DNA from 3 places in the Paenibacillus sp. LX16 genome. Region 2 is predicted to be linked to each of the others. Evidence: predicted binding sites of a transcription regulator. Region 2 holds the regulator's gene; each other region holds the start of a gene.
The links. The regulator Rex, encoded in region 2, represses fermentation and respiration genes when NADH is low (regulators of the CRP and FNR family bind a similar motif). The targets are predictions, from matches to a motif close to TTGTGAAATATTTCACAA.
Positions count from the first base shown of each region.

Region 1: a site for Rex is predicted at 4,676-4,693, ahead of T3H97_RS01040 (phosphoketolase family protein). Genes of this name have one in related genera too.
Region 3: a site for Rex is predicted at 5,957-5,974, ahead of adhE (bifunctional acetaldehyde-CoA/alcohol dehydrogenase). Genes of this name have one in related genera too.

Region 1 is NZ_CP141152.1:227,400-235,286, reverse strand. It holds gene T3H97_RS01055 (TFIIB-type zinc ribbon-containing protein) at 1-176, opposite strand, end outside; gene T3H97_RS01050 (PspA/IM30 family protein) at 203-862, opposite strand; gene T3H97_RS01045 (aldo/keto reductase) at 1,045-1,887, opposite strand; gene T3H97_RS01040 (phosphoketolase family protein) at 2,173-4,557, opposite strand; gene T3H97_RS01035 (GntR family transcriptional regulator) at 4,852-5,574, opposite strand; gene T3H97_RS01030 (glycosyltransferase) at 5,928-7,079, shown strand; gene T3H97_RS01025 (ring-cleaving dioxygenase) at 7,198-7,887, opposite strand, start outside.
Region 2 is NZ_CP141152.1:3,360,493-3,368,379, forward strand. It holds gene T3H97_RS14700 (acetate/propionate family kinase) at 1-555, opposite strand, end outside; gene T3H97_RS14705 (3-hydroxyacyl-CoA dehydrogenase family protein) at 552-1,424, opposite strand; gene T3H97_RS14710 (AAA family ATPase) at 1,561-3,063, opposite strand; gene T3H97_RS14715 (hypothetical protein) at 3,056-3,589, opposite strand; gene T3H97_RS14720 (cell wall elongation regulator TseB-like domain-containing protein) at 4,001-4,525, opposite strand; gene T3H97_RS14725 (amidohydrolase) at 4,563-5,864, opposite strand; gene T3H97_RS14730 (redox-sensing transcriptional repressor Rex) at 5,851-6,504, opposite strand; gene dinG (ATP-dependent DNA helicase DinG) at 6,549-7,887, opposite strand, start outside.
Region 3 is NZ_CP141152.1:3,526,340-3,534,226, reverse strand. It holds gene T3H97_RS15600 (Gfo/Idh/MocA family protein) at 1-1,073, shown strand, start outside; gene T3H97_RS15595 (sugar phosphate isomerase/epimerase family protein) at 1,151-2,119, shown strand; gene T3H97_RS15590 (ThuA domain-containing protein) at 2,140-2,871, shown strand; gene T3H97_RS15585 (winged helix-turn-helix transcriptional regulator) at 3,139-3,462, shown strand; gene T3H97_RS15580 (hypothetical protein) at 3,552-3,851, opposite strand; gene T3H97_RS15575 (DODA-type extradiol aromatic ring-opening family dioxygenase) at 4,168-4,935, shown strand; gene T3H97_RS15570 (Crp/Fnr family transcriptional regulator) at 5,075-5,791, opposite strand; gene adhE (bifunctional acetaldehyde-CoA/alcohol dehydrogenase) at 6,050-7,887, shown strand, end outside.

The sequences.
Region 1 (7,887 bases), 2.7 Mb from region 2:
TTATTACAATGATACTCATGAGCCTCATCTTCTGAAAAAATACGATTTATCAGAGGATCAGGAATAGATTCGATATTGTCCTCTCTTCCGCAACTATGACAGGATAACCTCCCTGTCTCACTGTCAAAGACCATGCCGCTGCCGCAGTTGGGGCATTTGTATTCGATAACCGGCATCTGCTCACCTCTTCATGTAGATACTGTTATGATTCCTTAGGGTTGATTTTTTCTTTGATTGCAGCCAATTCATCTTCTGTATTCGTACTCTTCTCGTATTGTGCAAATAAGGCATCCAGGTCGTCCTTCGTTCCTGCCCGAAGCTCGGCTATAGCCATCGCTTCATCATACGCTCTGTTCACCTGCTCTTCCATAACTTCGAAAGCATAATTCTTGCTACCTATAGAATTCAAGGTTTGCTGTGCTTTGGCAACCGCCATCTTCCCTTTAAGTTCAGCGTGCCGCGCTTCTAGTTGCCCCATATCGGACACCAACTTCTCCTGCATTTTCTTCATATTTACGGCGTTTGTCGAAGCTAAATCATAGGAGGTTTGTAATTGTTCCAATTTCTCCGCCTGCAAACCTTTTCTCTCCAGAAACTTTCGAGCTTCCTCTTCATTACCAGCTTCCACAGACTTACTGGCATAATGCTGGAGCTTTTTGATCTCGGCTTTGCATTCATCCAATGCTCTTTTCGTCCTTCTCTCATCAGCCAACACTGAAGCCGTCTCCGCTTTCACCTTGCCTAGATCACTGTTCAAATTCCGCATATAATCGTCAATGGTCTTCTCCGGATCTCCCACCTTATCCATTAAGGCGTTAACATTCACTTTCATAATATCCCTAAACCTTGACAAAATCCCCATGATGACCTCCTTCGAAAGGACTACATTCCACCATATCATACATCATATCCGGTAAAAAATGTTCATCCCAGCCATACATACTGGCCCATTGATCACTTTCAGATGTGTGTTCGTTTTATTATAAAAGCAAAGGGTCCAAAAACCCGCGACAGATTTTTGAACCCTTCTATTATTGTTCCTGATTATAGTTCTTCATAGGACTTGGGGTCCTGCCCCCATATCCGTCCATCCTCACTGCTAAATGCCGAAATCACGTTCATTTCCTCTGGAGACAACTCAAAATCAAAAATATCTAGATTCTCCGTTTGGTGTTTTACAGAAGAGGCCTTAGGGATCGGGATTGCTCCAAGTTGGATATGCCAACGTAAAATCGCCTGTGTAGTCGTTTTACCATGAGCAGCAGCGATTTTCCCAATCTCTTCATTCTCCAGCATGCTGTGACCGCGACCCAAGGGGCTCCACGATTCCGTCACGATGCCCTGTTTAGCATCTTTTGCACGCTGATGTTCCTGATTAAATAATGGATGCAATTCAACTTGATTTAAGCTCGGCGTGACACCTGTTTCCCGAATTAAACGTTCATTATGCTCGGGCAAGAAATTGCAGACCCCAATGGAACGGATATAGCCCCTTTTCTTTGCCTCAATCAACGCCTGCCAGGCTTCAACATATCGATCAATTTGGGGATTCGGCCAATGGATCAGATAAAGATCATAATAGTCCAGTCCTCCTCTATATAATGACTCTTCGATCGTTACAATGGCTTCTTGGTAAGCATGTCGGCGACCCGGTAGTTTGGAGCAAATCAACAATTCTTCTCTGGGCACAGAGCTCTGCTGGACCGCTTTCCCAACAGCACCCTCATTTTCATAGTTGAACGCTGTGTCGATCAGACGGTAACCTGCATCAATCGCGCTGGTAATCGCCCTCACTCCGTCTGCACCCTTCAATCCAGCTGTCCCAAATCCAATGACGGGCACTTTAACGCCATCATTCAATACCTTCTCCGGAATTTGTTGGTTCATATTACAGCCTCCTTTACTATTCTCATAAACGTAACACCTCTTCAAAGCTCCGGCAAAATATAGCAATCCAATACAATACATTCCGTTCCCTATATATGTATATACCCACTAGCTCGTAACTTCCCTACCAAGTTCTCTGTGTGCTAAATCAAAAAGCGCCTGATCCCCATTGAAATCATACTTGAAGTCAAGGGGTCAGGCACTTGTATACCACTACCAAATCATATAATCCACTTCATGCTGAATTGCTTGGTTGTCCAACACAAGGTTGAAGCGTCTTTATTTTTATTTCAAGCCTTTCCATACCCAGTTCTCTACCTCAGGTAAGTCAATGCCTTCTTCGCGAATGAATTGATGATGTTTCTTAATCGTAGCATCCATTTCATCCACAATGTTGGTGTACTTCCCAGCGTCAGGTAAGTTAAGAACGGCTTCCTTCACTAAGTCAAAACGATCCATTTGATTCAATACACGCATATCAAATGGTGTCGTAATATCGCCATTCTCACGGTAACCATGTACATGCAAGTTATGATTGTGACGATCAAAGAACAGATCTTTGATCAGACCTTCGTAACCATGGAAAGCGAAAACAACGGGCTTGTCTTTTGTGAAAAAATGATCAAACTCAGCGTCGGATAATCCACGCGGGTCTAGTTTTTGACTTCTCAGTTTCAGCAAATCTACCACGTTGATGTACCGAATCTTCAAGTCAGGCAGTTTTTCATGCAAAATAGAAATTGCAGCTAAACTTTCAATAGTTGGCTCTGTACCAGCAGAAGCAATGACAAGGTCAGGTTCTCCACCTTGATCTGTACTTGCCCAGTCAATAATCTTCAACCCTTTATCCACCAATTCTTTCGCTTCATCAGCAGTAAACCATTGTGGACGTGGGTGTTTAGACGAAACAATCAAATTGATCTTTTGACGGTCGTTTAAAATGGTGTCGAAAACAGCCAACAATGAATTGGCATCCGCTGGCAGATACTCCCGAATAAATTCTGGTTTTTTATCAGCCAAATGACCTAACAAACCTGGATCTTGGTGTGTATACCCATTATGATCCTGTTGGAACACTGTTGAAGTTGCTACGACATTCAGTGATGGGATATCTGCACGCCATCCTTGATCCGTTGCTTTACGCAGCCACTTAAAGTGCTGGGTGATCATCGAGTCAACCACACGCAGGAAGGCTTCGTAACTTGCAAAGAAACCATGGCGACCTGTTAATACATAACCTTCCAGCAATCCTTCAGCTTGGTGTTCGGATAATTGAGAATCAATTACGCGGCCATAGGATGATAAGAATTCATCATTAGGTTCAATAATTTGGTCCATCCATTGGCGTTTGGTTACTTCAAAAACAGGAGCCAAGCGATTAGACATCGTTTCATCCGGTCCGAAGATTCTGAAATTACGATTTTCTTCATTTAAAAGAACCACATCTTTAACGTATTTCCCTAAAACCGACATATCTTGCGCAATCACTTTACCAGGTACGGAATTATCCAGCGTATAGTTACGGAAATCCGGTAATTTCAAGTCTTTAATGAGGTTACCCGCATTCGCAGCAGGGTTCATTCCCATACGTTTATCGCCTGTAGGCAGAATTTCAGCAAGCTCAGAGTTTAAACGACCGTTTTCGTCGAACAATTCCTCTGGTCTATAGCTATTCAGCCATTCTAACAAAGCAGGTGCGTGCTGCATATTTTTTTGATCAACCGGAATTGGAACCTGATGGGCACGGAATGAATTTTCATTCGGCACGTTGTCCCATTCCTTCGGACCTGTCCAGCCTTTAGGTGAACGGAATACAATCATCGGCCAAGCCGGACGAGTAAGATCATTATTTTCACGCGCATTCTTTTGAATAGCTTCAATCTTCTCGATGGCCGTATCCAATACTTTCGCCATTTCTGGATGCATGTGATCCGGATTTTCACCTTCAACAAAGAACGGCTCCCAACCTAAACCTTTAAAGTATGAGGTCAATTCTTCTTTTGATTGACGAGACATAATCGTTGGATTACTAATCTTAAAGCCATTCAAGTGCAAGATTGGCAGCACTGCACCATCCGTGATGGGGTTGATAAATCTGTTAGAGAACCACGAAGCGGCTAATGGACCAGTTTCAGCTTCGCCATCACCAACAACAACAGCCGAAATCAGATCAGGATTATCCAAAATGGCACCTACACCATGAGAAAGAGAGTAGCCTAATTCTCCACCTTCATGGATAGATCCAGGTGTTTCAGGAGCAGCATGTGAAGCAATACCGCCAGGGAAAGAGAATTGTTTGAACAATTTCTTCATGCCTGGGATATCTTGCGTAATTTGCGGATAGATTTCAGTGTAACTTCCATCCAGATAAGAATTTGAAACCATAACCTGGCCGCCGTGACCAGGACCTTCAATGTAAAGCATGCTCAAATCATATTTATTAATAACACGATTTAGATGTGCATAAATAAAGTTTTGACCCGGAATTGTGCCCCAGTGTCCAATAGGCTTAACCTTCACATCTGAATCTTTTAAAGGCTCTCTCAACAAAGGATTATCTTTTAAATAAAGCTGACCTACCGAAATGTAGTTCGTTGCACGCCAATATGCATCAAGTTTTTCTAAATATGTTTTAGATGAATAATCTGCTAACACGGGTGATAACGACATTGTGTCCACTCCCTAAGTAGTTTTGTTTGTAATTTATTTCCGGAAATTTCATCTACATGTACATCATAACGCTGCGCCGATTAAATTCAACCTTTTTCACAAGTGATACGGTCCAATTTTGTGAAATTTTGAACATACTATGAAATATAAATTAAAAAGACAGTAAAAAAGCTCTTACATTAAAATATATAGAAGTATAAACCAATAAAATTTGTTATAAACGAAGCTATCGCAGGCTCCAACCCTTTTCTAAAAACCATAAAAAAAAGACTGGAGAATTCTCCAGTCTTATCATTAGTGAACCGATACAAAGGTATTAAATTTTAAATATTTGTAATGAAATCGCATATGAGAAAACTCAAATGGCGTACCGTTATCTAAAAAGAACACACCTTCCATAATACCTACAGGCTCATTTTCATTTAAATGTAGCAGCTTTTGATCATTCTCTTGGGACGGTTCTGCAAAAATGGATAAAAAAGATTTGGTGACGGCCAAGTTCCGCGAGTCTTCCAAATAATTAAAAATGGACCCCTCGATAATTGTCTGATTTAAATTTTGGACAATTTTAATGGGGATATAGCCCGTTTCAATCATAAAAGGATCATCATCAAATAGACGTAAGCGAACAATTTTGTAAACAAAATCATGAGTCTCCAAGAACAAATCGCGCTGTAGCTCTTCTGTTGGCGGAATGACCTCAAAACTCAATACTTTGATTTTTGGCTTTTTACCATGCATTTGAAAATTATCAGTGACCCCTAGATTAGAGCCTTCATAGTTAAAGATAGATTCATTTCTTATGTATAATGGATTAATAAATGTCCCGGAACCTTGTTTTTTGAAAATGATTCCGACATTCTCCATTTTAGTCAGAGCACGTTTAATTGAACTACGACTAACCTGGTAAGTCTCACTAAGACTACGTTCATCTGGCAATCTCATATCTGCAAACTTTCCAGCAAAAATTTTCATCTTGAGATCGTCAATAATTTGCTTATAGACAAATTGTGTCATATAGTACTCCTCTTTCAGGTCTTCTATAACTCTATATAGTTTACCATAACTTGCCCATTTCATCTCATGTTTGTTTCTATATGATGAGTGGGCTTTCAGCGGATAGGAAGTGCCCTCGCTTTTACTTTACATCTCTATGCATAATACCATGATTACACATACATAACACCACTGAACGTACCTGCAAAACAGCAGAAAATACAGAACCCCCCACCTTAATATCGGTAATAAGACCAAGCCTGTTTCGAACCTTGAGGGATGTTTGACTAGACCAGGCTAAAATCCTTGAATACATTGTTATTATTTATCTTGTTCATACGTTCACTAATAAGAATGGTGGGGGGGAGATCATATTGGCTATCCGCTACAGCGTCATCATTCCAACCTATAATCGAGTCCAGCAATTGTTGCTTACACTCGCTTCATTTGAGACACAAACCTATCCAAAGCAACTATTCGAAGTCATTGTAGCTGATGACGGTTCTACAGATGGAACGAAAGAAATGGTCGAAGGCTTCAAAGCATCCTATCCTCTTATCTATGTGTCACATCAGGAACAACGCGGTCGATCTGCCGTTCGAAATTTGGGACTGCGCCGTGCAAAAGGGTTATACATCATCTTCTGCGACGCTGACTTTGTAGTATTACCGGAATTTATTAGGATCGTGAGCCGTTATCACCGTAAATATCCCAAGTCCGTGCTTTCAGGCATTCCTCACTCGTGGGACGATGCTTTTACCCATTATTACCCTGACTTTTCTCCTGAAGAAAAAGAACAATGTCGCAACATACTTACGCAGTCCAACTTATGGAATGCTGACTATGAAGCAGCGAACGAAATTACTCCGATCATAACCCCAGAAGATATCCTTCACCAAACGGGTGCACTGTCTAAAGTAGTTAGTCCCACAAGGGTTCCTCCCCATACGCAGAAACAATTTGCCTCAACGGACGTAGCCCCCTGGATGCTGCTGGTTACTCGTTGTGTAGCCATCAGACGCAGTCACTTGATTCGTATTGGAGGTTTCAATGAACGGTTTGTGCTCTATGGACTCGAAGACTGGGACCTTGGCTATAGACTGCATCGCTTGAAGATCCCTTTTTATTGCATAAAAGAAGTGGTCGGATACCATCAGGAACATCCCACCTATCTCAGAGGTAACGTGTTAAATACGGAAAATCTGAGAATCATGTATGAAACCTACGGATTCAATGACTCCTCGTTAAATTTATTCGCCCTTATCCCTCCATCCGAGGATTTTGAGACCTACAAAAATACATTGCGGGTATTGCGCAGGGGATTCCGCTCTAGGTTAACACGCTCATCAGCACTGTTATTAAGAAGAACACTACGCATTGCAGCCAAGCAGTTCTACGACCAAGGCCATACTCATGCATACAAAAAATCATTACACTTGATAAAAAGGAAAGCAGCGAACCGGAAAAGTCGAGTCGCTCACGTATTACGAGAAATGCTAGTGAAGTCTGAAAAGCTGGTGGAATAGCAAGAGGCTGGAAGGGCACGAGACACATGAATTTTTCCCGTAATAAAAAGACTCCTCCATATGGGAGCAGGCCAAACTCGGCAAGCTGTCTTATGGAAGAGTCATATGCAACTTTTTCTTACTTTTGTTTTTCCGTTAATGTTATCACTTTAATAGGATGCAGATTGGCCTCGATTTGAGCCCGCTGCGGTTCATACCACTCTGGCAGCATTAATTTCTGCCCCAAAGATTCAGCAGGTTCATCGTTAGCAAATCCCGGTGGATCTGTTGCAATTTCAAATAATATGCCGCCCGCTTCTCTGAAATATATAGCATTAAAATATTGGCGGTCTATGATTGGAGTCGGCTGATAGCCATAATGCTGGACTGCGCTTCTCCATTCTTCATGTTGTTCGAAATCTTTTGCACGCCATGCAATGTGATGTACCGTGCCTGCTCCACCAAAGCCTAGACCCATTTTGGCGAGTGGAACATCCACGATGTTGCCGATTTCTCCTACGGACTGATAACGCGCATATTCGGCGTCTTCAGCGATTTTCGTAAATCCGAGTATGCTCTCCAATGCATCCATCGTTCTCTGTGGATTGACACTAAATAGCACGGCACCTCCAAACCCCTTAATTGCTTTATCGGCTGAAATGCCACCGTAAGACCAAGTACTATTCGCTCCCGCTTCACGCTCGACAAGCTCAAGGCGTAAGCCCTCATTATCCTCAAATTGAAGATATTGTTCAGCAAAACGGCTCGTTTTCGTAACTTGAATATCAAAGCTTTGCAAACGATGCTGCCAAAAATCAAGTGAACCTGG
Region 2 (7,887 bases):
GTCATGGGAAGTACCGTGGGCACCGTAACGACGAACCTTGTACTTATTGTACAACACTCTTGGAATGGCGTACATATAAGCTTTTTCTGGCATGGTTTGATGGAACGAGGTATCGAATACTACAACCTGCGGTACATCTGGCATATTTAATTCAGCTGCTTTAATCCCCATCATGGAAGCAGGGTTATGCAGTGGCGCCAGGTCGAATAAGCGGCGGATTTCACTTTTCGCTTCAGGCGTTACAACTGCTGACTGTTTGAAGATTTCGCCTCCATGAACCACACGGTGGCCCACAGCCTGAATTTCGCTAGTACTGGAGATTACACCATGTTCTGCATCTGTGAGTGCGTTCAGCACTTTACGGATGGCTGTAGTATGTTCCAAAATTTCGCTAACTTCAGTGTATTCTTCTTTATTGGTTGGCTTATGCGTCAGAATGGAGGAATCCATACCGATGCGCTCTACCAATCCCTTTGCCAGAACGGACTCGTCCGTCATATCATACAATTGGTATTTCAGGGAAGAACTCCCTGCATTGATTACGAGAATTTTCATATCCGGTCACCATCCTTGTCGTACTTAAAGAAGCCTTCGCCCGATTTTACGCCCAGATTACCTGCACGCACCATTTTCTTCAGTACGATGGACGGACGATATTTCAATTCGCCGAATTCACGGAACATACGCTCCAGAGCAGCCAAAACGGAATCCAGACCAAAGCGGTCAGCCATTTCCAAAGGACCGCTTTGGAAGTTATAGCCGATTCGCATAGCGTCGTCGATATCATCAGCGGAAGCTACGCCCTCTTGAAGTACATGAGCCGCTTCGTTAATCAACAGACAGATTATCCGGCTTGTTACGAATCCAGGAGATTCGTAAATCATGACTCCTTTTTTCTCCACTATTTCTTCCACAAACATTTTAGTGTTTTCAAATGTATCGTCCGAAGTTTTCAAACCACGAATAATTTCTACAAGATCAATACGGGATACTGGATAAATAAAGTGCATACCAATAACACGCTCAGGATACTTGGTCGAGCTGGCAAGCTCGGTCAGGCTCAGCGTGGATGTATTACTTGCAAGAATAATATTGCTTGGACACACATGGTCCAGCTCTTGGAACACTGCTTTCTTCTCGTCTAGATTCTCTGTAATCGTCTCAATGACCATATCGCAGCTGCCGAGCTCCGCCAAATGGATTACTTTTTGAATACGGGATAAGATCAATTTTTTCTCAGCTTGAGTAATTGCCCACTTCTCCAGTTGTTTATCCAGACTCGTTTCAATCATATTATAGGCGTAGTCTAGTTTCTCTGGTGTCTGCTCTACCAGCAGCACATCGATTCCTTTGGACGCGAGCATTTCAGAAATCCCCTGTCCCATGGTGCCGCCGCCGATGACGCCGATTTTTTTAAATTGCATGATTCTTTACTCCACCCTTTCCTGGTCACTCTCATATATTGTATCCTTCTTTGTCGAAAAATACATGTTTATGTCCCAATAGATAATAATATCTTAGCACGGACTAAAAGTAAAAAAAAATAACCAGCATAAAAAATTATGCTGGTAATAAAGCATTTTCACTAAATTGACATCTAAATTGGTCTCCAGACAGAGTTTCTTCCTTCATCAGGATGTCAAGTGAGTTGTCGAACACAGGACGATGCTTTTCCAGCAGCTCCAAAGTTCGGGTATGCAGGTCAGCCATAATCTCGCCATTTTCCCGCATAAGTTCTTCTTTGGTTACCATTTCCATGTTAATAATGCCAAGGGAAGTCAAACCGGAAGTCATCATCGTATGGACGATGTTCAGAGCCTGCTCAAAATCATTACTTGAGCCGGTACTGCGACCGCCATAGTACATTTCTTCCGCCGTAGCCCCTGCAAGCGAGATCATAATTTGCTCCTCCAGGAACTGCTTGGTATATAAATAATGCTCTTGCTGTGGATTGTGGCGCACATAACCAAGCGCTTTCCCACGTGGGCTAAGTGCTACCTGGCTTACGCTGCCGGGACGAACAATTTCAGCCATAATAGCATGTCCTAGTTCATGAATCGCTACACGTTTTTTCTCTTCCAACGTCGATTCTCGATCAGTCTTTTCACCCATCATCACTTTATCGATTGCCATCGACAGATGCTTCTGCGCAATCATTTTCTGATCTTGTCTCATCGCATAGATTGCCGCTTCATTCATCACGCTCTCCAGCTGTGCGCCGGAAAACCCGTAAGATTCCTCGGCAATTTTATCGAGATTCGCATCTTCTTGAATCGGTTTGTTCTTGGCATGAATTTTAAGAATATGAAGGCGGCCTTTCTTATCAGGCAAATCCACTTGAATATGACGGTCAAAACGCCCTGGACGCGTTAAGGCGCTGTCCAGCATTTCTTTGCGGTTTGTTGCCGCAATGATCAAAATCCGCGGTGTATCTGCCGAATAAATACCATCCATTTCTGTCAGCAACTGATTCAAAGTCTGATCATATTCTCGTTGCTGTCCACCCTCACGTTTACCACCAATTACGTCGATTTCGTCAATAAAAATAATTGCATTTTCCTTCTTTTCCTTGGCTGCACGAGTACGTGCCTCCCGAAACAACTCACGGACACGACCTGCTCCAACACCAACGTACATTTCAACAAATTCACTACCTGAGGCTGCAACAAATACAGAATTAGTGTAGTGTGCCGCTGCCTTCGCCATCAGCGTTTTTCCTGTTCCCGGAGGACCTGTGAGCAGAACGCCTTTTAATGGACGGATACCAAACTTAGAAATTTCATCATGTCGATTCAAAAAATCCAAGGCCTCGCGCAGTTCCTGCTTAGCGCTTTCTTGCCCACCGATTTCCTCAAAAGTCAGCTTGTCCGGACCAATTTTTTTACGTTTGCGCTCTTGCCCAGCACCTACGGCCAAGCCGCCACGCGCATGCATGAGCATTAACAAGCCGCTGAGCATCACGCCAGCAATTAAAAGAGGGATAATATTTACCCCTATAAAAACGAGAAATATAATGGTTATCGGCACAATGCCGATTAATATTTCCTTGATCCATCTAGGCATTAGGCCATACCCCCATTTGCTGAGATTGACGTGGCAAAACGATAAACTTGGTCGCTTTACCTTCGCTGAGTCGGATATAGACATTGTTCGAATCCATGTCGGTATCAGCTTTGATACCCGTCTTTTTCTTTTTCATCTGCTCAACTGTAGATGAAATTTGAGTATACTTTTTATTTTCCATCGCTTCGGCTACAGGAAACATAGCCTCAGACCACCATTGATTTAGTGCTACATTGGAATGATCTGCGATATCCAGCTTAATGGTGCGGCTGCCAATGATGGATTGTCCCTTTTGCTTAACTACATCGACCAATCCGGCAACATCCGCCTGCGGTTTGAGATCTAGTTTCAATACGACCTGATCCTGTTTAATATCTATTTGAGCGCTTGTCACGCCTGGATATTGAGAAACTATTTTTTCCAAAGGACTTTGCATTGTAACCTGACGGTAAATGAACCATCCCCCAAATAGCAGCAAAGCTGCCAAAACTGCCGCCACAACGATAGGAACTGCACGCAATTTCAAACAACATCCTCCTCTCAAAATGTAAAACTCAGAAGAAACGGGACGAATGTCAACAAACAACCAAATTGCATGATCTTACAGTGATCAGCAATTCTTTTTTCTATCATTTTTGTCTATCACTTATAAAATATAGTATATCATAACGTATATCTAATATCGAAGGCAATGTGTGGAGGAGTTGTGATGAGGCAAAATCTTTGGTTATGGTGGAGGTGTGACGCTGCGTGTAGGATTTGATCTTACGATCGCTGCTGCCCGCCATAAAGATGAATTTCGCTGGCTTTCAGCTCATCTTTACGGCATAGCAAGACTAAAAGACGTAAATACGAATTTCATCGTATTTACGTCTTTTTCTTGAGCTTTTAATCATTTACTAGTCATTCATTCCACATCTGCCAATCCTCACACCGCTCAGTTATTGGGCAAAGTATACTTTACACCCGTCGCTCCCCCATCTGAAAAACGGTAAAAGGTATAGTAATGATGGCTTCCATCATCGTAAAACAGTTGCCACACATATTCGCCATTGAACACACTCGGCTGGAGGCTTACAATTTTTACATTTGGAAGCTGCTGCTGAATTAGCGCCGTCATTTTTTGCTCGTCGACTCCGTTTTTCAGCAGCTCGGTATGAACACCGCTATTATCCGCGGCAGGTATGTTAGGTTGTCCCTCCACTTTTTGAAAAGGAACCCAAACCATTATATTTTCATTCTGTGCATTTTTCCCTTGAACCACCCAATATACCTGATCCCACACAGTCTTCCATGTTTGAGTCGTGCTAACCAGACCACCTGATTGCTTAGCCTTAATGATAGCGGCATTTTCCTCAGCCACCTGGTCTTGAGTAACATAGGAATAATACCAGAAAATGCTGACCAGGATCAGTATCACGGCCAAAATGGCGACCGCTATCCACTTTTTCTTATTTTTCAAACCCGTGCTTCCTCTCTAAGGGGATGTGACACCTGAATTAGCGCGACAGCAGCCCTTCAAAGGCGGCTTGTGCCTCATGTTTGATACGTTCCTCGTCCATAGTCAGGCATTCGCCGTTTTTCACAACCTGACGACCGTCTACCCATACGTGAGCCACGTCTTTGGCGCTTGCAGAGTATACCGCATGGGAAATAAGATCTGTACGCGGCAAGAAATGTGCCTGATTCAGATCCAGCGCGATAAAGTCAGCCTTGTTGCCTGCTGCCAACGCTCCTACTTCTTTTAAACCAATTGACTTTGCACCGTATTCTGTTGCCAGACGCAGCGCTTCACTCGCAGGAACTGCCGTAGGGTCACCAGATACACCCTTGTGAATAAGTGCTGCCAGACGCATTTCCTCGAACATATCCAGGTTATTATTACTGGCAGGACCATCCGTTCCGAGAGAAACGGTAACCCCTGCACGCAGCAATTCAGGCACTCTTGCCACACCACTTGCCAGCTTCAAGTTGCTACCTGGGTTGTGCGAAACCGCTACACCACGTTCAGCCAGTAAAGCTATTTCTTCGTCGTTCAAATGAACGCCATGGGCAACAAGCGAAGGACGGGAGAAAAATCCAAGCTTATCCAAATGTGCAACTGGACGCAAACCGTAGTCGCGTACGTTTTGCTCCACTTCGGCGATCGTCTCAGACATGTGCGTATGCAGCGGCAAATCCAGATCATGCGCAGCTTGTACGAATTTTTCAATAAACGCAGGTGGACAGGTGTATGGCGCATGCGGTGACATCATCGTTGTAATACGCCCGTCTGCTTTACCATGCCAGTTACGCGCAAAAGTCACGGCCTCAGCCAGCTTGATTCGCTGTTCTTCCTCCGAACATAGTCCAATTGCTCCACGCATCAGACTTGCACGAATACCTGACTCTTCAGCTACACGAGCCACCTCATCCATATGATCGTACATGTCCAGGAAGGTCGTTGTACCACCTTTCAGCATTTCCAGCACAGACAAGGACGTACCCCAGTACACGTCGGTAGATGTAAACTTGGCTTCCATAGGCCACATTTTTTCCTGAAGCCATACTTGAAGTGCCAAGTCATCTCCATGCCCACGCAGCAGAGACATCGCCGCATGACCATGAGTATTAATCAGACCAGGTAAAAACAAAAGCCCCTTACCATCGATCGCTTCCGTCTCTTCCTCACCGGCAGGCAAAGTCTCGCCAATGTAAGTAATGCGGCTATCCTCCACAATCATAAAACCATGGATTACCCCAACTTCTGGTCCATTTACGGCAAAAAAGCCGTTTTTAATCATCCATTTATTCACTGTCATATTGTGTTTCTTCCTTTCCGTCCTCCAAATAATAAGCGAGGCTAAGCAAATCAGTTGTAAAGTCTGTGGCATGAATCCGAATGTTGGCCGGTGCCTTGAGAGTAGTCGGTGCAAAGTTCAGGATCGCTCCAATTCCGCTCTCAATAAGCCTGTCAGCCACGTGCTGTGCTTCAAAATCAGGTACGGTAATAATCCCGATTCGAATGTTTTTTTCTTTCACAGTCGCTTCCAGTTCATCCATCGGTTGCACGACCAATGTATTGATCTTGGTCCCTACCTTATCCGGAAACGCATCAAATACCGCTACAATCTTCATATTGTCTTTTAAATAAGCGTTATAATTCGAAAGGGCTTGCCCCAGATTACCCGCTCCGACCAATACTACATTAATTTGCTGATCGATTTTCAGGATATGGCGTATTTTCTCAATTAGATAAGAAACATCATAACCTATACCCTTCCGACCAAAATCTCCAAAATAGGCGAGATCTTTACGGATTTGGGCCGGGTTCAAATCTAGCCTCTGCCCCAACTCTTGAGAAGAGACCGTAGCCACCTCCCGTTTGTGAAGTGCATTCAGATAACGTAAATATACGGGTAACCTCCGTACGACAGCCTCTGAAATTTTATCTGATTTCATACTTGCTCCCCCTAATTGTAACGAACATACTTAGTGTCCGTCCGTTATGCCTCGGTCTCCGGGGCGGATTGGAGCCATTCGGCGATGCGGGGCACCATTTGCTCCGATGGCATATGCTCCATTTTTGGTCCCGGTAACGAGTACAAAAAGTGCTTTCCGTAATAGGATTCGATCACACGCGTATCGTAAACGATAACGACCCCGTGGTCGCTCGCTGTACGAACCAACCGACCAAATCCCTGTTTGAAGCGAATGACCGCTTGTGGTACAGACAGCTTCATAAATGGATTCTTCTTCTGCTGCTGGAGCAGCTCGCTTTTTGCCTCCAGCAACGGGTGATTCGGCGGTTGAAACGGCAAGCGAACAATGGCCAGACAAGTCAGAGCCTTCCCCGGAATATCGACGCCTTCCCAGAAGCTGCTGGTTCCGAGTAATACAGAAGCTTTGGCTTCCTGAAAACGGCGGGTTAGCTTGCTGCGACTCCCACTGTCCATACCTTGTCCCAGCACAGTAATTTCGCTGGATGCTAAGACCTCTTTGAGCGGCTCATACACTTGCCGGAGCATCCGATAGGAAGTAAACAGAACGAGCATTCTCCCCCGCGTCGCCTGAGCAGTCGCTCCTAGAGAGCTAACGAGCATATCTACAAAGTGTGCATCTCCTACACTGCCCTTCACGCTTGGGAAATCCCGTGGAATGACCAGCAACACCTGATCCCTGTAATTAAAGGGTGACGGGAGCTGCGAAGTCATCAGCCGCTCTTGATCTGCGGCCTCCTGCAAGCCGAGCTGATCGATCATGTACTGAAACGACTTATCTACCGATAAGGTAGCAGACGTCAGAATAATGCTTCTTTTTTTGTCAAAAAACATTTCTTTCAACTGGCGGCTCACATCGACGGGCACCGCATAAAATTGTAATGATTTACTGCGGAATTGCCCACTCGCTTCGAGCCAGTATACGGTTGTTTCATCATCGAGTCGCATAAAAAAGCGCAAATTTTCTCGAATCCCCGCCAGATCCTTGAGCAGACCCGTGATATCTGTAATAAGGCTATCCGCCGCATAATCGTCATGTTCTTCCTTGACGTCCAGCATCAGCTTGTCGCCCTTGCGCAAAATTTCACTCATCGTTACATATAGCTGATTTTCCAAAGCCCCCGCCTGATCCCACTTTGCAGGCTTGGCTGAAGGTTTGAGACGGGAAGAAAACTGTCCTGTTTCACCCGGTGTCGCATCGCTTCGCTCTGGCAACATGCCAAACAGCTTGTCGCTTAGCAGGTCCCAAGTTTCCTTAACCTCTAACACGAGCGGATACATCTGATCGATGGTTGAGGCCCAATCCGTCGACTTCTCGTGCCCCGATTTCGCCAACTGTTGACGA
Region 3 (7,887 bases), 170 kb from region 2:
CACTCAAAATCGGAATTATTGGTTGTGGAGGCATTGCCAACGGCAAACACTTGCCGAGTCTTGCCAAGCAGAAGCGTGCAGAAATCGTTGCATTCTGTGACATCATTCAGGAGCGCGCTGAAGAGGCAGCAGAAAAGTTTGGAGTTGAAGGCTCGCAAGTTTATAGCGATTACCGTAAGCTGTTAGAAAATAAAGACATTGAAGTCGTACATGTATGTACACCCAACGACTCGCACTCGGAAATTACAGTAGCGGCGCTTGAGGCAGGTAAGCATGTGCTGTGTGAAAAACCGATGGCTAAAACTGCAGAGCAGGCACGGGAAATGCTCGATGCGGCCAACCGTACAGGTAAGAAGCTGTCTATTGCGTATCAAAACCGTTATCGTGATGACAGTTTGTATCTGAAGCAATTGGTCGAACAAGGAGAGCTTGGAGACATTTATCTGGGCAAAGCCATTGCTCTACGCCGTCGCGCCGTTCCGACCTGGGGAGTATTCTTGGATGAAGAGAAGCAGGGCGGTGGTCCCCTTATTGATATTGGCACGCATGCACTCGACCTGACACTCTGGCTGATGGATAATTACAAGCCTAAAAGCGTACTAGGTTCAACCTTCCATAAGCTAGGGGATCGTAAAGATGCAGCAAATGCCTTTGGACCTTGGAATCCTGAGGAATTTAAGGTAGAGGACTCAGCTTTTGGTTTTATTACGATGCAAAATGGAGCTACGATTGTACTAGAGTCCAGCTGGGCATTGAACGTTGTAGAGTTTGGCGAAGCGAAGACGCTGTTATGCGGTACCGAAGGCGGAGCCGATATGCAGGATGGATTGCGCATTAACGGGGAAAAGAACAGCCGCTTGTTTGATACGAAAATAGATCTGGATGCAGGTGGTGTTGCCTTTTACTCTGGAGAAACGGAAAATGAGGCAGACCGTGAAGCGCGTCTATGGATCGAATCTATTCTGGACGACAAAGAACCTCTTGTGAAGCCGGAACAGGCACTGGTTGTTACTGAAATTTTGGAAGCTATCTATGAATCGGCTCGTACGGGGAAAGCTGTCTATTTTGACTAAGCCCGTAATTATCCCGAATAGACCATCATTATAATGAAAGCAGCTTTTTTCACATATGATACAGGGAGGGATTTCTTTTGAAACTTGGAGTATTTATGGTGTTGTTTGGCGGACGTTCGCTGGAGGAGGCGCTGGATTATGTGGCTTCTCAAGGATTGGATGCTGTAGAAATCGGTACAGGCGGCAACCCTGGGGATAAGCATTGTAAGCCGGATGAGTTGCTGGAGAATGATACAGCGCTCAAAAATTTCAAAAAGGCAGTAGAGTCCCGCGGACTAACGATTAGTGCGCTTAGCTGTCACGGCAATCCTCTCCATCCGCAAAAGCATTTGGCCCAGGCTGATCATGATACGTTTCTTAAAACCGTTCGATTGGCAGAAAAGCTGGAAGTTCCAGTTGTGAACACTTTCTCTGGCTGTCCGGGTGATCATGAGGATGCGAAATATCCAAACTGGCCTGTGGCTCCGTGGCCTAATGATTTTCAGGAAGTATTGAAGTGGCAATGGGAGAATAAAATTATTCCTTACTGGACTGAGACGGGGAAATTTGCAGCAGATCATCATGTTAAAATTGGGCTGGAGCTACACGGGGGCTTCTCCGTTCATACACCAGCGACCTTGCTTCGTTTGCGTGAAGCTGCGGGAGAGGTCATTGGTGCTAATCTGGATCCGAGCCATATGTGGTGGCAGGGAATTGACCCAGTGCAGGCGGTTCAAATTTTGGGCCGAGAGGGAGCCATTCACCATTTTCATGCCAAGGATACGACGATTGATCCGATCAATGTAAATAAATATGGACTTACCGATATGCAGGAATATACGAAAATGCTAGATCGCGCTTGGCAGTTCCGAACTGTGGGTTATGGACATGATGTAAAAACCTGGGCAGATATTATCAGTGCTCTGCGTCTGGTGGGATACGATTATGTAGTGAGTATTGAGCATGAAGATGGTCTGATGTCCGTGGAGGAAGGCTTTACTAAGGCCGTCCACAATCTTCGCCAGGTACTGATTGAAGAACCGCTGAGCGAGATGTGGTGGGTCTAACCTAATAGGGGGAAATGTTGATGATTAACGTCACCATTTGGAATGAATTTTTGAACGAAAAGTTGAATGATGAAGCTAAACAGATATATCCTGACGGGATACACAAAGCGTTGGCTGACGGCCTGGCAGGAGAGGGATTTGCCATTCGAACAGCTACTCTGCGTGATGATGCCGAGCATGGTTTGGGAGAAGATATCCTGAATTCCACAGATGTGCTGCTGTGGTGGGGGCATAAAGCCCACGATCAGGTGAGCGATGAAGTTACGGCGCGTGTTGTCAAGCGAGTGCAGGAAGGAATGGGCTTGATCGTGCTGCACTCAGGCCATTTTTCTAAGCCATTCAAATCCCTAATGGGCACTAGCTGCGATCTGAAATGGAGGGTGGCAGGTGAACAGGAGATTATTTGGTCGGTGAATCCGTCACATCCCATTGCAGAAGGCATAGATGCCAAAATTTTGTTGAAGCAGGAAGAGATGTATGGCGAGTTCTTTGATATTCCAGCGCCGGATGAATTGGTATTTGTTAGTAACTTTGAAGGCGGCGAAGTATTTAGAACCGGATGTACTTTCCGCCGAGGTAGCGGTAAGATATTCTATTTCCGCCCAGGTCATGAGACCTATCCGACTTATTACCAGCCTGATATTTTGAAAGTTATCGCCAACAGCATTCGTTGGACTTCTCCGACAAATATTAACAAACCAATATATGGTAGAACTGAACCTATGAGACCTCTCGGTGGAGTGTTGGTATAATGACAATCATCACATTTTGATGAGCTGTATAATGAACAGATTGATAGGCGGAACCTCTTGGGATTCCGCCTTTTTGTATTTAACGATTTAGACATATACCTGCTGTATTGGTTTGTTGTATAATCAGTTTTGGTCATGGCAACTTTATCGGCGCAGGTATTTAATTTAAGAAGAAAGTGTTTTCTTTCGGGATAAAGTATGCTAAAATGATATATACTAACAAAAGGAAAGCTTTATCAAACCGAAATGTAAAAGAAGGTGAAAAATTTGGAGAGTCAACCGCAATGTACAAAAATGTGTCCGCGTTTTGAAACCGCCTTTTCATGTTTGGGTAAGCGTTGGAATGGATTAATTATTCAATCCATGATGAGCGGTCCTAAGCGGTTTAAGGATATTTCCAATCTGATTCCCACAATGAGTGACAAAATGTTATCAGAGCGAATGAAAGATTTGGAAAATGAAGGAATTCTTACACGTCATGTATATCCGGAAACTCCTGTCCGCATTGAATACGAGCTAACAACCAAAGGCCGTGCACTTCAGCCGGTTATGGAACAGATTCAATATTGGGCTGAGGAATGGATCAGATGAGCAACAAACTAAATAAGCGTTTCTCATAGCAAAACAGCCTTTTCCTAGGAAAAAGGCTGTTTTTTTATTTTGTGTATAGGCTACACGGCTTAATAGCCTTTGACGCGCCCCGCAACTGAGAATAATGCTGCTGTTGTACGACGGGGGACACGGGTTTGAATATCCAGCGCGGCCGAACGGAATGTACCCAAACAGGAATGGCAAAGTCTTCCTGCATAAATAGGGGAACGGCAGGATTCACAAGGATAATCAAGCTGACTGTATGTGGAGGGAAACTTGCCTGCCCTTACCCAGTCTGTGAGCAATTCCATAGGTGTGCCGGTTACATCACTGAGCTGGCGGGTATGAGTAGAAGGATGCTTCCATAGATAGTTAGAACAGCGGTCCAAGAATATATTTTCTTCCTGAATACAAGTACTACATAGGTTTCTAAGGTTTTGACGAAAAACAGAACCGCATTTTGGGCAATTAGAAGTATATATCTCCATAGAAACCAGTCCTTTGTATTGATATATAGTGAAATTTAAAATTTATTAGTTACATATTACTATGACTTTATACCTATATCAATCTTTATTTATGGAGTCTTTGATCTTTAAGTGTATGTTGAAATCTGTGTTGACATTACTCTGTTACTTATGTACTATTACTTACATAAAGTTACTTAATTAATAAAATAAATTATTGATGACAAGGGGATATTATATGATTCCATCTTTATTTTTGGCCCACGGCTCACCGATGCTTGCTATTGAACAGACGGACTATACTTCATTTTTAGAGCAACTGGGGAAAAGCATTCGTCCTAAAGCGGTTGTTATCTTTACTGCTCATTGGGAAGCGCAAACGTTGACGATCAGTTCGATGGATGACGTGTACGATACCATTTATGATTTTGGTGGTTTCCCACCGGAACTGTACGCGGTGAAATATCCAGCACATGGTTCTGTTGAACTGGCCAATAAGCTAAAAAAATTATATGAACAAAAGGGCATTGACGTACAAACTGATCGGGTGAGGGGACTGGATCATGGATCTTGGACATTGTTGCATCGTATGTATCCTGAAGCAGACATTCCGGTAGTTCAGATCTCTGTAAATCCATATCTCTTGCCCAAAGCACAATATGTCATTGGTGAAGTGCTACGTGGACTGGGAGAACAGGATATTCTGGTCATTGGCAGTGGCGTGACTGTTCATAATCTGCGTATCGTCAAATGGGGGGAAACGAAAACAGAACCTTGGGCTATAGATTTTGATGATTGGATTATTGAAAAAGTACAAAGTAGAGATATAGAGGCTTTGGATCACTATGAAAGCAAAGCACCGTATGCTCGTCAAGCCGTACCAAGAGCAGAGCACTTTGTACCGTTGTTTATTGCAATGGGGAGTGGCAATCCTGCAAACAAAGCCAAGGTCATCCATAGAAGCTATGAGATGGGGAATTTAAGTTATCTATGCTTACAGTTTTAAAAAGTGTGTTGACAGAAGAAGAACTATTGTTAAAATGCTTCGCTACTGCTCCTATATAAGTAGGGGAGTGGAAATAAATTAGGGAGTGTTATAAGCTATAATGGCTTATAACACTCCTTTTTACATAAAAAACGATTTATTATATCCGGCAAATCTCACGAGGGCACAATTCACAATGACATACGCCTTGCAGCATTTCCAAATCCTTGACAACAATCATGCCATTATCGTATTCTACTGCATTTTTCTTACGTAGATCACTAAGCATCCGGTTTACGCTTTCCCGGGTCGCACCGATCATATTTGATAAGTCAGTATGAGTAATTTTTTTATGAATCAGGATATGTTCGCCGTGAGGCTCACCATAGGTATTGCATAGACGGATGAGTGTTGAACATAAAGCGCCTGGTTTGCCATACATCATCAAATCGCGGAACTTAGTTTGTGTAATGCGGTGATGCGAACCCATCCATTTCATAAAGTCAATCGCAAAATCACAATGCTGGCAAATAAGCAACTCCAGATCTGTATGATCGATTACGCCAATATCACTGTCTTCCAGAACCTCAGCAGAAAAGGAATGCTTAGTACCGAAAAATGGATCGGCTTGACCAACAAGATCGCCGCTTTGATACATATATAGAATAAGTTCCTTGCCCTCATCCGTTGTTTTGGTTACTTTCACGCGTCCGCGCTTAATATAAAACAGCTTATCCGCTGTATCTCCTTCCCAGAACAGATGCGAGCTTTCTGGCATAACTCGATCTTTCATCATCACTTGCAATCGGTTGAAGCTGGCCTCCGAGAAGCAACAGGTGTTGCCGCGGGCTTCCATTACATTTGTAGGGTTTCTCATCGTCCATTTCCCCTTTGTATCCTATGTTTTTTATCTGCAACTTGATCAATTCAAATTCATTATATACCTGTGCAATGAGTTTTTGGGGCAAGAAGAGGGGGTAAAAGTGGCAGAATTCCAAACTTTGTGATTTAATTCACTTCATAAAATAAAATTTTAAATAGATTGTGAAAAAAATCACAATATATCTTGAAAAGCTGTGTTACGATCAGTGCGTGAACAAGAGATAGTACACGAGATAACAGGAGGATGAGGGAAATGGCTGTTAAAAACGAGGTTATCCAAAAAGAGCAAAGCGCAGAGCAGTATATTCAAACGCTGATTGACCGGGGGAACCGGGCACAGCAAGCTTTCATGAGTATGAATCAGGAACAGATTGACGAAATCGTACAAGCTATGGCACTCGCAGGGATGGATAAACACATGTACCTGGCGAAGTTGGCTGTTGAAGAAACAGGACGCGGTGTGTACGAGGACAAAATCACCAAAAACATGTTTGCAACAGAATATATCTATCATAGTATCAAAAATGAAAAAACCGTCGGTGTCATTGAGGACAATGATTTTGACAGTTTTCAAAAGATAGCAGAGCCAGTCGGCATTATCATGGGGATCACTCCAGTGACAAACCCGACTTCGACTACGATGTTCAAAGCGTTGATTGCCATTAAAACACGTAACCCAATCATTTTCGGTTTCCATCCATCTGCTCAATCGTGTAGTGCGGAAGCAGCCCGCATCTTGCTCGAAGCAGCTGTTAAACATGGCGCTCCAGCTGATTGTATTCAATGGATTGAAGCACCTTCGATGGATAAGACCAATGTACTGATGAACCACCCTGATGTGGCGCTGATTCTGGCAACTGGTGGATCAGGCATGGTTAAGGCGGCATATAGCTGCGGTAAACCTGCTCTGGGTGTAGGCCCAGGTAACGTGCCTTGCTTTATTGAAAAAACAGCAGACATCAAACAGGCTGTGAACGATCTCATCCTCTCTAAATCTTTCGACAACGGTATGATTTGTGCTTCCGAGCAAGCGGTTATTATCGAAGAACCAATCTTCGAACAAGTGAAAAAATTGATGATCGCTAACGGCTGTTATTTTGTAAATAAAGAAGAAGCAGCTAAGCTCACTCAAGGAGCTATGAATGTCGAGAAATGTGCAGTGAACCCAGCTATCGTCGGGCAGTCTGCTGTGAAAATTGCTGAAATGAGTGGTATCACAGTACCAGCAGGAACTAAAATTTTGGTCGCTGAGATTGAAGGGGTAGGAACAAAATTCCCATTGTCTGCGGAAAAATTGAGTCCTGTATTGGCTTGCTATAAAGTAAAAAATGCGGAACAAGGTATTCAACGCGCTGCTGAAGTCGTGGAATTCGGGGGCATGGGCCACTCGTCCGCTATTCATTCGAACGATGAGGACGTTATCGCTCGCTTCGCAAACCGTCTGCAAACAGGACGTATCATTGTAAATGCACCTTCCACACATGGTGCGATTGGCGACATTTACAACACCAACCTTCCTTCGTTGACACTCGGTTGCGGTTCGTACGGTCGTAACTCGACTTCGTCGAACGTATCGGCAGTCAATTTGATTAATGTGAAAAGGGTGGCGAAACGGACGGTGAATATGCAATGGTTCAAAGTACCTTCCAAAATCTATTTTGAGAAAAACTCGACACAGTATCTTGCTAAAATGCCTGATATCACACGTGTAGCCATTATCACAGACCCTATGATGGTACAACTTGGATATGTAGATCGTGTTATTCATTATCTGCATCAACGCCAAACACCAGTAGCTATCGAAGTGTTCTCTGAAGTAGAGCCAGATCCATCGACAGTTACGGTAGAACGTGGTACTGAAATGATGAGACGTTTCCAACCGGATTGCATCATCGCATTGGGCGGCGGTTCGCCAATGGATGCGGCTAAAGGCATGTGGATGTTCTATGAATATCCAGATACTGATTTCAATAACTTAAAACAAAAATTCATGGATATCCGTAAACGGATTTACAAGTACCCACGTTTGGGCCAAAAAGCACAATTTGTAGCTATCCCTACAACCTCGGGTACAGGTTCCGAAGTTACATC